3 regions of the Providencia hangzhouensis genome follow, and region 3 is predicted to be linked to each of the others. Evidence: predicted binding sites of a transcription regulator. Region 3 holds the regulator's gene; each other region holds the start of a gene.

Region 1 (5,437 bases), 1.0 Mb from region 3:
GCCATTTTCATCACAAACTTACTTTTCAACCGCTGATATTAATCACGGAGAAAATATAACAATGATTTACATTGACGATACTGGAAAACAAATTCAATACCAAACCAAGCTATAAAATAGGCTTAACCGCTTCTATAACTTGGCAGGTGAATATTAAGATTGAGCCACCACTTTAGGGCGGATAAACACGGCAGGGACAGCGAGAAGAGCCATTAAGTAAAACACCACACCATGATGAGCAGGCACTCGCTCATAAATGTATCCGACAATAATAGTCAGTACGGCTAACCCACCGCCAGTTGCGAGTGCGGAGTAAACACCTTGTAATGGGATAATTTCATTTTCTTTTCTTGCACTAATAAAGCGCATTGCGGCTAGGTGGCAAATCGTAAAAGTACCACTGTGAAGAATTTGTACCACGATTAATACCGGTAATGCAGTAAACGCTCCCATCAAGCCCCAACGAATAATTCCACAAAAGGCAGATAACAACAGTAAATTTCGAGCGCTCCAACGCCTAAATAAACGGTGGCTTAACATAAATACAATGACTTCAGCAACCACACCGAGCGACCATAAATTACCGATAACTAAATCTGAATAGCCGGCTTCTTTCCAAAATAGGGAAGCAAAACCATAATAAGCCGCATGAGTCCCTTGCAGTAACGTAACACAGATAAGAAACCTAACGACGTTTTTATCCGCAATCAATTGTTTAAACGTAACCTTATTACCACCATCCGCTTTCGCTACCCCCATTGGCATGATTGCTGGTTTCAGCATTGCGCCAAGTAATAATGCTAGACAGCTTACTATCAAGGCCACCATGATGGCTTTATTTCCCCAAACACCGGCTAAATACCCCATCAGTGAGGAACCAATAATAAAAGCTATCGAACCCCAAACGCGAATTTTGCCGTAGTCAAAGGTAAATTGTTTTTGCCATGTCCCCGCCAGTGAATCGCCCAGTGGAACCATTGGTGCAAAAAATAAGTTAAACCCAATCATTACAAACAACAGCCATGCCCAGTGAGAACCCAGAGCAAAACCGACAGAAAAAATAAGTGAAAGTCCTGCGAGTAAGCGTAGAGCAGTAATAAGTTTCGAGGGCTCTTTAACTAAAGGAGTAATAAACATCGCACCAAGGAAACGGGCTGCTAGCCCTACCCCTAACAAAACACCAATCATTTCTGCATCAATTCCCTCACCTTGTAACCAAACTGACCAAAATGGCAAGAAAATACTGTAGGCAAAAAAGTAGGTAAAATAATCAATAGCTAGCCAACGCGTTGATGGAATGACCATCACTCCTCCGTTTTTTCAATGCAAAAAACCCGCTCATACATACATGTAGAAGCGGGTTTCAGTAATTAATAATACGTTATGTTATGCGTAAACTGGGTATTTTTTGCAAATTGCTAATACTTTTTGCTTCACGCTCTCAATGGTCGCTTCGTCATTGAGGTTGTCTAGAATATCACACATCCAGCCAGCTAGCTCACCCGCTTCTGCTTCTTTGAAGCCACGACGCGTAATCGCAGGAGAACCAATACGTACACCAGACGTTACAAATGGGCTCTTAGGGTCGTTCGGTACACTGTTTTTGTTAACAGTGATATTCGCACGGCCAAGTGCAGCATCGGCATCTTTACCTGTGATGTCTTTATCAACCAAATCAACTAAGAATAAGTGGTTTTCAGTTCCGCCAGATACCACTTTGTAGCCACGTTTTTGGAAAACATCGACCATTGCCTTCGCATTCTTAGCAACTTGCTGTTGATAAACTTTGAATTCAGGTTCCATCGCTTCTTTCAGAGCAACCGCTTTACCTGCAATAACATGCATTAAAGGGCCACCTTGAGATCCAGGGAATACCGCTGAGTTGATTTTTTTGTACAACTCTTCGTCACCACCTTTAGCTAAAATTAACCCACCACGTGGACCCGCTAAAGTTTTATGCGTTGTTGTTGTCACAACGTGTGCATGAGGAACTGGGTTTGGATAAACACCCGCAGCAATCAAACCTGCAACGTGAGCCATATCAACAAACAGGTAAGCGCCAATACCATCTGCGATTTCACGCATTTTTGCCCAATCAACGACACCTGAGTACGCAGAGAAACCACCGATAATCATTTTTGGTTTGTGTTTTTCCGCTTGCGCTTTGATATCGTCGTAGTCAATTTTACCGCTTTCATCAATACCGTAAGGCACGATGTTGTACAGTTTACCTGAGAAGTTAACTGGTGAACCGTGAGTTAAGTGACCACCATGTGCTAGGTTCATTCCCAGAACGGTATCACCAGGCTGTAATAACGCCATGTAAACTGCAGCGTTAGCTTGTGAACCTGAGTGCGGCTGCACGTTCGCATAGTCAGCACCAAATAGTTCTTTCGCACGGTCAATCGCTAATTGCTCTACCACGTCAACATACTCACAACCGCCATAGTAGCGTTTGCCTGGGTAGCCTTCTGCATATTTATTGGTTAGCTGAGAACCTTGAGCCTGCATGACTCGTGGACTGGTATAGTTTTCAGAAGCAATTAATTCAATGTGTTCTTCTTGACGTTGTACTTCTTGCTCCATTGCTTCCCATAATTTCGGATCGTAGTCAGCAATATTCATTTCACGCTTTAACATTCGCTTCTCCTGCCTCAGCAATTCAATAGGTTGAAAATCGATTCATCGCAATGACACACAGTGTAAACTCTTTTTCTCTCTTGAGATAGCCCTAAAGAAAAAATATACGCAAACGATTGCATTAATTTTTTTCACTTCATTTGCTTCTGAAGGCTTCATTATAAAATAGCTCAAATTTTAATTTTTAACGGACAAACATCCAGATTTGCTATTCCCTTCTCATTATGTGCCTAAATCCACCCTATTTTTCCGATTTGAGTCTTTACATAAACACGTAAATATTATAAGTTGTATTTAAAATACATCTTTATAAATCACCTTCATCGTTCGCAAAAAATAGGGATTAGCTGAGATGAAATAAATTTATCTAACTAATCTACAAAGGAATATTTTTAGATCGCAAAAATTTGCCCTTTGCCATAACTATAATGAGAACATGAAAATAATTCAGGAGCACCTGTATGCTAGATAGCCAAACCATTGCCATTGTTAAATCAACCATTCCTGCCATTGCTGAAACAGGGCCAAAACTGACCGCGCATTTTTATGATCGGATGTTTAAACAGCATCCTGAATTAAAAGATATTTTCAACATGACTCACCAAGTGAATGGGGACCAACGAGAAGCCCTTTTCAACGCTATCTGCGCATATGCTGTGCATATTGAAACTCCTGAGGCTCTTATTTCAGCTGTCGAAAAAATCGCCCAAAAACATGTAAGCTTAAATATTAAACCTGAGCACTATCCAATCGTCGGGGAAAACTTACTCGCGGCTATTGATGAACTCCTCAACCCAGGCCAAGAGGTTCTTGATGCATGGGGAAGAGCTTACGGTGTTTTAGCCGATATTTTTATTGGTAGAGAAGCTGCAATTTACCAAGAAAATGCGGATAAAAATGGGGGTTGGGAAGGCTTACGTGAGTTTAAATTAGCGCAAAAACAACCACAAAGTGATGTGATTACAAGTTTTGAATTTGTTCCTGTCGATGGGCAACCTGTCGCTGATTACCGCCCAGGCCAATATATCACTATTTATGTCAACAACCAGGGGTTTGAAAACCAAGAAATCCGCCAATACTCTCTGACCACTGCACCTAATGGCCGTAGCTACCGTATTGCGGTAAAACGTGAAGAACAAGGCTCCGTTTCTAATTTCTTACATCAACAATTAAATGAAGGTGATAGTGTACTGCTCGCCCCTCCATGTGGTGATTTCTTTATTGATGTTGATGGCCAGACACCTGTTACCTTGATCTCTGCAGGCGTTGGTTTAACTCCAATGCTGAGCATGTTAAATCATCTAACAGAACAAGGTCACAACGCACAAGTTAATTGGTTCCATGCCGCTGAAAATGGTGCCGTTCATGCCTTTAGGCACGAAATTCAACAACTATTAGCAAAACAGCAAACCAGCCAATCCGCGATTTGGTTTAATCAACCAAGAGAGGAAGATCGTCTCGGGTTTGATTACCAATATGAAGGTTTAATGAATTTAGAATTGGTACGTGAATGGATTGAGCAACCGAATATGCAATTCTATTTCTGTGGCCCTGTTGGGTTTATGCAGCACGTAGGTAAGCAGCTAATTGCAATGGGTGTCGATACCAGTGCTATTCACTATGAATGTTTTGGACCACACAAGGTATTACCCCTCAATTAATTCACAAAAAATGCTCTTCTGTTTAGAAGAGCATTCTATGAAACATATTAACTGAAGAAAATGGGTTAACTAGTTAAATATTCGTAGTTTTCTAATTTAGCGGTAACGGGCTCGCATAATAAATACACAATTCTAATCCCATTCCTGTGTATTTTCCGTTACCGCATTTTCATACAAACTTAATTTATTAAATTGCTTCTTCGTCTTGCTCACCGGTTCGAATACGGATCACTCGAGCGACATCATAAACAAAGATTTTTCCATCACCAATTTTGCCAGTTTGTGCAGTTTGCATAATGGTTTCGACGCAGTTTTCAACGATGTCATCAGGTACTACAATTTCAATTTTTACCTTAGGTAAAAAATCAACCATATACTCTGCGCCACGGTAAAGTTCAGTATGCCCTTTTTGACGTCCAAAACCTTTCACTTCAGTCACTGTCATTCCAGTAATACCCACTTCTGCCAGCGCTTCACGAACATCATCAAGTTTGAATGGCTTTATAATTGCATCAATTTTTTTCATAAATAATTCCTGTTATGACCAGTTTTTACGGCCAAAACCTGAGGTGATCGGATAACGACGGTCTTTGCCAAAATTGCGCATCGTAATACGTGGCCCAACAGGCGCCTGACGACGTTTATATTCATTAATATCAACAAGGCGCACAACTTTGCGCACCACGTCTTTATCAAAACCAAGTTTGATTAGGTCATTAACTGACAAGTCTTTTTCCACATAGCCTTCTAATAATGCATCTAACACATCATAAGGTGGCAAACTGTCTTGATCTAATTGCCCTGGCGCAAGCTCTGCTGATGGCGGCCTATCAATCACGCGTTGTGGGATTGCTGGAGAGATAGTATTACGGTATTTAGCCAACTCAAAGACAAGGGTTTTAGGCACATCTTTTAACACGTCAAAACCACCCGCCATATCACCATACAATGTCGAGTAGCCAACCGCTGACTCACTTTTATTACTGGTAGTCAAAACTAAGCGACGACGTTTATTTGACATCGCCATTAAAATAACGGCTCGGCAACGCGCTTGTAAGTTTTCCTCAGTTGTATCAACCGCGGTTCCTTCAAACATAGGCGTTAACTGTGCCATAAAAGCATCAAACATCGGTTCG
Region 2 (5,437 bases), 2.0 Mb from region 3:
CAATTTCACGCGGGTCGACTTCGATGGACATTTCAACATCATCCGCAAAATGAAAATGCTTTTTCAATAAACCAACCAAATGGCTGACTTGAGCTTTATCGAGGTAAGTCGGAGTACCACCACCCCAATGCATCTGGGTCACAATACGACCTTTTAATAAAGCTGCGCGCTGAATAATTTCTTTTTCAATTACTTTAAGATATTCATCGGCTTTATGTTTTTGGCGTGTCACTAATTTATTACAGCCACAGAAATAACAAAGTTTATGGCAAAAAGGGATATGGACATAGAGCGATAAAGGTCGATCAGGATAACGTTGTGTTGCTTGAACAAACGCATTCTCATCATAATCTTGATTGAATTCCAAGGCTGTGGGATACGAGGTATAACGAGGCCCTGAATAATTGTATTTTTGAATGAGAGAAAGATCCCAAACAATATTTTGCTCTGACATAACATTCCTCAATTGACCAAAAGCTCAAACTATAACGATGACTTCACTCTATTTAATTTGTTATTCGATGAGAGTGAAAATTTTATAACCTGCATAAGCATTATAGACTCTAAATATTTCGAGTTGCAGCTAGGCGACAAGTGAATGAGTCGCTAGGAGTATACATAAGTATGAGACTCGTGCGAATGAACATAGTCAACAACGCTGCAGCTTTGAATATGACCAGTATAAATATGTTAGAGAAAAGAGACTTGATTCAACATCAAAGAAAAGTGAGTTAGCAGAAAAAATAGCCAAATCCCCCGCTAGCGCGAGGGATCTTTTAAACGAAATTATTTACTTTTTAAGATGCGCATAATGTCATCAAGTTTTTCTTCGTCTTCTTCCTCTTCTTCTTCGCTATATTCAATACCGAGAATATTCATCAGTTCATCAATACGGTCTAAACAGGTATCAACATACTGCTGTTCTTGCGCAGTGATAGTTTCGCCATCCTCCAGACGCGCCAAAATGCTATCTAGGCGGTCATCGCTTTCTAGCATTTCCAACTCTTTTTCTGGCGTCAATTTTTCTTTAGCGACTGGCATCTCTTTCACCACTGGACGCGCTACAGGTTTGTTATCATCCACAACTAATGGAATCGGTTTTTTGCTACCAATACGCGGGTCTGTGGTGGTAGATATCCCACCTTTAGCATTGTTAGAAGCAGATTCTTGGTTACGGCTACCAGATTTATGACCACGATGTTTTTTCTCGCGCTTACGCTCACGGCCTTCCGCATTTATCTCTTCTTTAGTTTTACGGTATTTTTTCTTTGGCTTAGCAGCCGGTTTTTTTGGTGCATTCATGGTCTGATACCTTGATAAAGTCAGTTTCTGCTGCGAAATCTAGCAGGATCCCATAAAGGGGGAAAGCACTAGTTTGCAATTTTGGCGGATTTTTTACTCCACCCTGCCTTCGCAATAGTACTTTAATGATTATACCTTAAATAATTTGTGTTGCATGCAAGCAACAAAAAGGAAGAGCCGTATGAGGGGGGATTAATCTTCTAAATAGCTTTACCTACAGAAAATGATCACTTCGCCAATACACTAAACGTTCCAATACTCTAAATAGCTGTACCGTTAGAGGACAGAAAATAGAGAGTCATCTTGAGCAATATTCTAAATAATTCAAGTTGTGGCTAGGCGTCAATCGAGGTTATCTCGGGGAGCATACATAAGTATGTGACCCGAGTAGCCGAGAGAAGACAACAACGCCACAGCTTGAAGTATGACGAATATCAGGCGTCGACGAGCACCATTTTTAGTAGAAACATCGCCGCCACTAAAATCACACACAGCCCCAAATCACGCCAGCGGCCTGTACCAATTTTCATTGCACAGTACGCAATAAAGCCTAGTGCGATACCTTCTGTGATTGAGAAGCTAAATGGCATCATCACTGCGGTAATAAATGCGGGTACAGACTCAGTTAAGTCATCCCATTTCACGCGGGTTAAACTTGAAGTCATCAACACGCCCACGTAAATCAAGGCACCCGCAGTTGCATAAGCAGGAACCATACCGGCAAGAGGTGAGATAAACATGGTCAATAGAAATAGAATACCAACGACAATCGCAGTTAAACCTGTACGCCCACCAACAGAAACACCAGAAGAACTTTCAATATAGGCGGTGACAGAAGATGTCCCCATCGCTGAACCTGCAACAGAGCTCAAGCTGTCCACATATAACGCTTGCTTCATCCGTGGGAAAGTTCCGCGTTCATTTGTGATACCAGCTTTGTCAGTCACACCTATCATGGTGCCTGATGAGTCAAACAGGTTTACTAACATAAAGGCAAAAATCACACCGGATAACGCTAAGTCTAAAGAGCCAGCGAAATCAACCTGCCCGACGACACTCGTGACACTTGGCGGCATTGAGAATATTCCAGAATATTTCACATCCCCCAAAGCCAAACCAATCAAGGTGGTCACTGCAATAGAAACTAATACCGCGGCATGAATATTACGAGCCGCTAAGATTGCAATAATAAAGAACCCGAGGGCTCCCAGCCAAACATTATGGTGAGTCAAATTACCGATAGAGACTAACGTGTCTGGGTTAGCGACAATGATACCGGAGTTTTTCAGCCCCATCATCGCAATAAATAGGCCGATACCACTGGTGATCCCGACGCGAAGACTAAGCGGGATATTGGCGATAATCCAATAACGGATACGGAATAATGTCAGAATAAATAACCCGACTGCCCCCCAAAATACGGCCCCCATTGCAACTTGCCATGAATAGCCCATCGCGCCAACTACAACGAAAGCAAAAAAAGCATTCAGCCCCATAGCAGGTGCTACTGCAATCGGTAAATTTGCCAACAGCCCCATCAAAATACTACCAATAGCCGCAATCAAACAGGTGGTGACAAATACAGCTTTGATATCCATGCCTGCAACTGAGAGAATTTGAGGGTTAACAAAAACGATATATACCATCGTTAGGAAGGTGGTGAAGCCTGCAACAACTTCTGTCCGTGCTGTCGTGCCGTGCTCTTGCAATTTAAAAACACGCTGAAACAAGCCCTGCGGTTGTGCCGAGCTAGAAGATTGATTACTCATTAGATATTGCGCCCAAAAAAAGTTTTTTTCGCCCTATACTACAATTAAAAATCACAAAAGAAAACGATTGCGTAAACTATAAGGGGCAAAAATGTCCTAACTAACTGATACGCCAAGATGAAATAATAAAAATAAACCAAAATAGTGGAGTGAGGAAATGGTGGATATTTCACCACCACTTTTAATTTAGGAAAGTGCTAACAGTTTTTGTCGGCGCCAAAACAATAAACGATGTTTCGCAGCCATTTTTTGAGGTTGATGTTGCGCACTCAACTTTGTCGCCACCCTATTCGCAATAATTTCTACCGCAAAACACATCACAAAATAAATAAATGCTACGAATAAGAAAACTTCGAGAGGATAAACCATTTCACGGTTATTCACTTGGGTTGCTAAAAAAGAAAGCTCCGCAACACCAACAACATAGGCTAATGAGGTATCTTTAATTAATGCTACCCACTGGTTAATAAATGAAGGAACCATCATACGTAAGGCCTGTGGCAATACGACATTCCACAATACCTGCCAGCGGCTAAACCCCAAGGATAATCCTGCCTGCCACTGCCCTGCTCCTATCGCTAAAATGCCAGCTTTCACGGCATGAGCCAAATATGCAGAAGTAATTAATGCCAATGCACAGACGACTGTTGCAATACCCGGAATTTCCATACCCAATAAGATTGGCAACAGAAAATAGGTCCAAAAAATTAACATAATGACCGGAATTGCACGGAAGAAACCTAAAATCGCAGCAAATAGGTTAACCCAGAAGCCCCGCAGCATGGCTAAAGCTATTCCGCCCAATGTTCCTAATACAATAGAAGCCGCACCGGCAAGTAAACTAATGACTAACGTCAGTGCAGCGCCTTCAAGTGGCCCATCCGGAAAAGTACCAAACAATAAATATTGCCAATTCTGCTCAATAATCGAAAAATCCATCTTATACCCCCTGAGCCAAATTACGCTGTTGACGCCACTGGCCCCAACCTTCCATTACCGCAATAATGGCAATATACAAAACGGTTGCCACACCAAATGCAGCAAAGGTTTGCAGTGTCTGGCTATCAACCTGGCGGGAGACATAAGACAGTTCTGCGACGCCTATCGCCATCGTTAATGATGAATTTTTTACCACATTCATATATTGGCCCAGTAGTGGAGGCATCGCGATTTTAACGGCTTGCGGTAATACCACCAATTTCATGGCCTGCCATGAGGTTAGCCCTAAAGCAAACGCCGCATATTTTTGCCCCTGACGAACGCCACGGATCCCAGCACGAATTTCTTCAGCGATAAACGGCACGGTATAAAGGGTCAAACCAATAAAACCGGCTAAAAATTCAAATGACGGCCAACCCACTGTGATTCCAAGTAAATGGACTTCATGGGGAGTATTGAGCCATTCCATTACAGCAGAGGGTAAAATTTCACCAGAAGCGAAATACCAAAAGAATAACTGCACCAACAAAGGCGTATTTCTGAAAATAGAGATGTAGATACTCACAGCCCAACGCACAAGAGCAATTTGGCTATCCTTTGCTGATGCAACTATAAAACCCAATACAGTGGCTGCAACAATGGTACAAATCGAGATCCAAATAGTGATCAAAAAGCCGTAGCCAAACCATTCTAAATACTGCGGTGCCAAGAAATGGGCAGACCAAAAATCACCATTTAAAAATTTTTCAAACATTGTTCACGACCTATTGCCTTCACAGCTTGTGATTAAAAACTCATCCCTTATAACCAAGAACCCCACACAGAGTGCGGGGCTTCAAATCACTGAGTACTTACCGTTCCCCATTAAGACTGTGGCTGTTGCTCACTCAGTGGTGCGAATTTAAAGTCTCCGCGTGGCTGTGCGGCTTTGGTATCTGGCCCAAACCAACGGTTATAGATCACCTCGGCTTTACCGTCTTTCTCCAGTTTCAACAGTGTTTCGTTGACGTTTTCAACCAAACGCGTTTCACCTTTGCTTGCTGCCAATGCTTGGTATTCTTTCGTCAGGCTAAATGGGGAAATCTCAAAATCTGCTTTCACTTTTTCAGGTAAATTACCTAATAAGCCCACCAGTTTTGCATCATCTTGTGTGATAGCTTGGACGTTACCATTACGCAGTGCAGCGAAAGCTTGTGGGGTATCGTCATAAGAAATCACTTTAGTCTCAGGGAACCGCTCACGCAAAGTCACTTCCTGCACAGTACCTTTGTCTGCGCCAATACGCAGTGGTTTGATGTCGTCAGGTGTTTTTAATACGCCTTTACGGGCAATAAATTTTTGGCCTGTCGCAAAATCAGGAATTGAGAAATCAACTTGTTTTGCGCGTTCATCTGTAATGGTGAAGTTAGCACCAATCAAGTCAACTT
Region 3 (5,437 bases):
CTGTGCTAGCTTCATCTGCTGGACGATACTTATCAGCAGTTTCTTTAATTAGAGATTGGAGCTCACCACGCTGGAACATTTCCATGATGATATCACAGCCACCGACCAGCTCACCGTCAACCCATAGTTGAGGAAACGTTGGCCAATTTGCGTATTTTGGCAATTCAGCGCGGATATCTGGGTTTTGTAAGATATCGACATATGCAAAACGCTCACCACAAGAAGACAGAGCTTGTACTGCTTGAGCAGAAAAACCACAGCTCGGAAGTTTAGGAGAGCCTTTCATATATAATAAAATTGGGTTTTCTTTAATTTGGCGCTCAATTCTTTCAATAGTTGTCATTTTTTAACTTCCTTAAAACAAAGATGCAGGTTTTGCAGTCAGCCGGTAACTGGGAGTCTACCGCAACTTAACAGAATACATTGACTGATATAATAGGAAACTGAATTGTTTCATACAATATGCCAGTTTTATAGGGGCATTACTATAGCATTCCAAAAAACAAAAAGGCACCTTTTCTATCTTCTCTCTACTTAAGTCAAACAAGTAGCTATTTCTAGATAAAAACCGAAACTTAATATCTTTAGATTTTTCGATTACAATATCTATATGATTTTTATGTGTAATACCTCTATTTATTTGTTAACATCTTAGTAACACTATTACCTTTATCTTTGTATGGTTTATCGTGTTATCATTAATGTATTAAGTATCATATCGCCAATAGGCGAAACTGTAATGATAAGCTGTCACATATTATTTCGCTCATTTTAAGAGCAAACACCCTAAGTATATTGATATAAAAGCAATCAAGGAGTACGCAATGTCATTTGAACTACCCGCTTTACCGTATGCAAAAGATGCTTTAGAACCTTATATCTCTGCTGAAACCTTAGAATATCACTATGGTAAGCACCACAACACTTACGTTGTTAACTTGAACAACCTCATCAAAGGCACTAACTTTGAAGGAAAATCTTTAGAAGAAATCATTAAAACTTCTGAAGCAGGCGTTTTTAACAACGCGGCACAAGTTTGGAATCACACTTTCTATTGGAATTGCTTAGCACCAAACGCTGGTGGCGAGCCAACAGGTAAAGTCGCTGAAGCTATCAATAAGGCATTCGGTTCTTTTGCTGAATTTAAAGCTCAATTTACTGATGCAGCAACCAAAAACTTCGGTGCGGGCTGGACTTGGTTAGTGAAAAAAGCGGATGGTAACCTTGCTATTGTAAATACATCCAATGCTGCAACACCTATTTCTGGTGATGATAAGCCTGTGTTAACTGTCGATATTTGGGAACATGCTTATTATATCGATTACCGTAACGCTCGCCCTAAATATTTAGAAAATTTCTGGGCGCTAGTTAACTGGAAATTTGTGGAAGAAAATTTAGCATAACAATTTCTGCTTATTGCTAGGTATAGATACAATAAGGGCGAGATATTCTCGCCCTTATTAAATTCACCCTATTCGAGGCTGAAATAAAATCAGAAAATATGTGCAGCAAGAAATATAATCAATGCTAATGAGCCCAACGCAGCAAGCAAACCATATTTAACATCTGTATCCATGAGTTCCTCTCATCCAAACGTAGTTAAACAACTAAATAACCATACAAAAATCAATGTTATTCAGTATACATATCTAAAAAAGTAAAACTAGTGTCTATATCACATGTTATAACATCAATTATTTCTTTCGTTTTTGCGCTAGATCAGACAAAATCGACAACAAATCGCTAAATTATTGCCAGCAAAGGATCAATGCATCAATATGCAGGTAATTTTTTAACAAGAATTCTTATAGAGACCGGTTATTGGTCAGGAGTTTTTTTCCCCCATGGCAACGATTAAAGATGTGGCGAAACGCGCTGGCGTATCTACCACAACCGTATCCCATGTTATTAATAAAACGCGCTTTGTAGCTGATGACACTAAAGCTGCGGTTTGGGCTGCAATTAAAGAGCTCAATTATTCGCCAAGTGCGGTTGCCCGTAGTCTAAAAGTTAACAACACAAAGTCGATTGGGTTGTTGGCAACCTCATGTGAAGCTCCTTACTTCGCAGAGGTAATTGAATCAGTTGAAAATAGCTGTTATGAAAAAGGTTATACGCTAATCCTTTGTAATTCTCATAATAATTTGGGAAAACAAAAAGCGTATTTGCAGATGCTGGCACAAAAGCGTGTTGATGGTTTACTCGTAATGTGCTCCGAATATCCTGCCCCCTTAATCAGTATGCTGGAAGATTACCGCAATATCCCAATGGTAGTGATGGACTGGGGAACTTCCCGTGGCGATTTTACCGATAGTATTATTGATAACTCATTCCACGGTGGCTATCTTGCAGGACGTTATTTGATTGATAGAGGGCATCGTGACATCGGAGCCATCCCTGGTTCTCTTGAAAGAAATACGGGTATTGGTCGATTAACTGGCTTTAAAAAGGCGATGGAAGAGGCCAAAATCACCATAAAAGATGAATGGATTGTTCAAGGGGACTTCGAGCCAGAATCTGGCTATAAGGCAATGATGCAAATTTTAAGCCATAAGCAACGCCCTACTGCCGTTTTCTGTGGCGGTGATATTATGGCAATGGGGGCAATTTGCGCCGCTGATGAGATGGGATTGCGTGTCCCACAAGACATTTCAATCATTGGCTATGATAACGTGCGAAATGCGCGCTATTTTACCCCGGCATTGACCACAATTCACCAACCAAAAGAGCGTTTAGGCCAAATGGCTTTCACAATGCTGCTCGATCGTATTGTAAATAAGCGCGAAGATGCTCAAACAATTGAAGTCCACCCTCGCCTTGTAGAACGCCGTTCCGTTGCTGACGGCCCATTTATCGATTATCGTCGATAATACGCATAATTAGTTTGAAAGCCACTCGGCATTGAGCGTTTCGTTATCGCCAAGGTAATCCAATAACCAATTCAACGCTGGTGATGTATTATTTTCCACCCAAGTTAGACAACAAGGACTGGGTGGAAATGGCTGTGCTAATGCTAGTTCAACTAATAAGCCTTTTTCGCAAAACGAAGCCGCACGATGCTCTGGCACCATTCCGACACACAACCCGTTAACCAAACAAGCTAGACCATTTTCCCAAGAAGGTACGACAAGACGACGTTGATTATCAAGAGCCCATGTATCACGTTTTGGTAGATTACGAGAAGTGTCTTCGAGACATAAACTTGGAAACTCGCGCATTTGGTCGTCTGTTAGCTTGCCGCTTATATTCGCTAATGGGTGTTTAGGGCTCGCCACACACCTCCATGACATAAAACCCATATCACGGAAACTATATCTTTCACCAATCGGTGAGGCTCGAGTAGCTCCAATAGCAACATCTACACGCCCATCAGCAAGTGCATCCCAAACACCATTAAATACTTCAGGATGAATGAAAAGTTCAATATCTGGAAAGTGACGATAAAAATCCAGTATCAATTGCTCTGCTCTCTGTGGTTTTACAATGCAATCAACAGCAATACTAAATTGCCCCCGCCAACCATTAGCAACCTGCTGGCATTGATGCCTTGTATCTGTCATTTTTTTGATAACAGAACGACTTTCCTTAATAAATATCGTTCCAGCTTCTGTAAGAACAACATCGCGATGTCGACGCTCAAATAGGGGAACCGCAAGCCATTCTTCAACTTGCTTGACGGTATAACTGATTGCAGAAGGTACACGGTGTAACTCTTCAGCAGCACCACTAAAGCTCCCAGTTCGGGCAACAGCATCAATCACTTCGAGTGCATGCGCAGACCACATAACCTCTCCTTTCAAAAATTTTGATAGCAAGATCCAAATATTACCGTTTCACAACCTAAAAAAATAGCCTATACAATGGCATCATCATTAACATTTTTTTTAAATATCAGATAAGTAATAATTATGTCGAATACTGTGAAAAAAAATTCCCCTGGATTTATGGTTTACCTTGCAGGACTTAGCATGCTGGGGTTTTTAGCTATTGATATGTATTTACCTGCATTCGGTGCTATGCAAGACACCCTGCATACATCAGAAGGCGCTATCAGTGCTTCTCTCAGTATATTTTTAGCCGGTTTTGCCTTCGCTCAATTGTTATGGGGGCCATTGTCAGACAAACTTGGCCGTAAGCCTGTGCTCATTGTGGGCTTAACTATTTTCATTATCAGTAGCTTAGCTATTTATTGGGTGGAAACCGCAACACAGTTATTAACACTACGATTTTTACAGGCTGTTGGTGTCTGCTCCGCTGCAGTTTTATGGCAAGCTCTTGTTATCGACCGCTATGATGAAGCAAATACCCAAAAAGTTTTTGCTTCTATTATGCCGTTAGTTGCGCTATCCCCTGCTTTAGCACCATTATTAGGAGCATGGGTACTAGAACACCAAACATGGGAAGCAATTTTCCTGATCCTAATGGCTGTGGGTATATTACTTTTATTGCCAACACTCTTTTTGAAAAATGTTTCAGTTAAAACAATAATTGATGACAGCCAACCACAAGCTAAGATTTCTTTCTCAAACTTACTCAGTTCGCCAGTTTTCAGCGGTAATGTGCTCGTTTACGCTTCATGCAGTGCGGGTTTTTTCGCTTGGCTAACCGGCTCGCCTTTTATCTTACGTAATATGGGTTTCAACCCTGCGGATATCGGTTTGAGTTATATTCCACAAACTTTAGCCTTTATTGTTGGTGGGTATGGCTGCCGTATTTTATTAGCAAAAGTCCGAGCAGAAACAATATTTCCATTGTTACTTGTTGGTTATGCGGTAAGCATGTCTATTTTATTCATCATGGCTATTTATACCACACCATCATTAACTATGATCTTGATCCCATTCTGCTTTATGGCAGCTATGAACGGAGCCTCTTACCCAATTGCAGTATCCAAAGCACTAAATGCATTTCCTAGCGCCAGTGGTAAAGCTGCCGCATTACAAAATGCCTTACAACTAGGTTTATGTTTTTTAGCCAGTCTACTTGTTTCTGCTCTTACTTTCGACCCATTGTTAGCAACAACTGGGGTGATGGCAGTAACGATCATTCCAATGGCCATTGGCTACTTTATGCAACGCTGTGCAAGCAAAAATAACCAAACTATTAAGCAGGTTGATTGCCAAACGAATTCATAAAGTATAGCTTACCGACTCAATCATGCCGAATCTTATCGGCATGATTTTTATTTTAGCAAATTCATAAAAATTTCCTTCAGTGTATAGCACTAGTGACCATACAGTAATATATGTTCAGTATTTTGCTATATAACCAATAGCCGATTATTCTTGGCTGGTAAAACCTTACCTTTCTCATCAATTTTCTTAATTCAAAGCGGATTTCACTAAAAATTAAAGTTTTAATTTTGTCATCTACTAAGATATAGATATTTCATGGTTAATTTTCTTGTTAAAAAACGTTATCATTGCGACATTAAATA

The links. Region 3 encodes PurR, which represses purine synthesis genes. Its sites were predicted from a motif close to CANGCAAACGTTTGCNTG; they were not measured.
Region 1: the regulator PurR is predicted to act here: its motif matches at 2,746-2,763, upstream of glyA (serine hydroxymethyltransferase).
Region 2: the regulator PurR is predicted to act here: its motif matches at 3,128-3,145, upstream of PZ638_RS01070 (NCS2 family permease).

Annotation. Positions count from the first base shown of each region.
Region 1 is NZ_CP135052.1:1,694,569-1,700,005, reverse strand. Features, by position in the region: gene PZ638_RS07450 (fimbrial biogenesis chaperone) at 1-115, shown strand, start outside; gene PZ638_RS07445 (3-phenylpropionate MFS transporter) at 154-1,305, opposite strand; gene glyA (serine hydroxymethyltransferase) at 1,387-2,640, opposite strand; gene hmpA (NO-inducible flavohemoprotein) at 3,102-4,301, shown strand; gene glnB (nitrogen regulatory protein P-II) at 4,489-4,827, opposite strand; gene PZ638_RS07425 (NAD+ synthase) at 4,840-5,437, opposite strand, start outside.
Region 2 is NZ_CP135052.1:238,082-243,518, reverse strand. Features, by position in the region: gene hemN (oxygen-independent coproporphyrinogen III oxidase) at 1-454, opposite strand, end outside; gene yihI (Der GTPase-activating protein YihI) at 787-1,302, opposite strand; gene PZ638_RS01070 (NCS2 family permease) at 1,737-3,071, opposite strand; gene PZ638_RS01065 (amino acid ABC transporter permease) at 3,258-4,010, opposite strand; gene PZ638_RS01060 (amino acid ABC transporter permease) at 4,012-4,764, opposite strand; gene PZ638_RS01055 (ABC transporter substrate-binding protein) at 4,875-5,437, opposite strand, start outside.
Region 3 is NZ_CP135052.1:2,712,800-2,718,236, forward strand. Features, by position in the region: gene PZ638_RS12250 (Grx4 family monothiol glutaredoxin) at 1-343, opposite strand, end outside; gene sodB (superoxide dismutase [Fe]) at 825-1,403, shown strand; gene purR (HTH-type transcriptional repressor PurR) at 1,845-2,870, shown strand; gene punR (DNA-binding transcriptional activator PunR) at 2,880-3,785, opposite strand; gene punC (purine nucleoside transporter PunC) at 3,909-5,135, shown strand.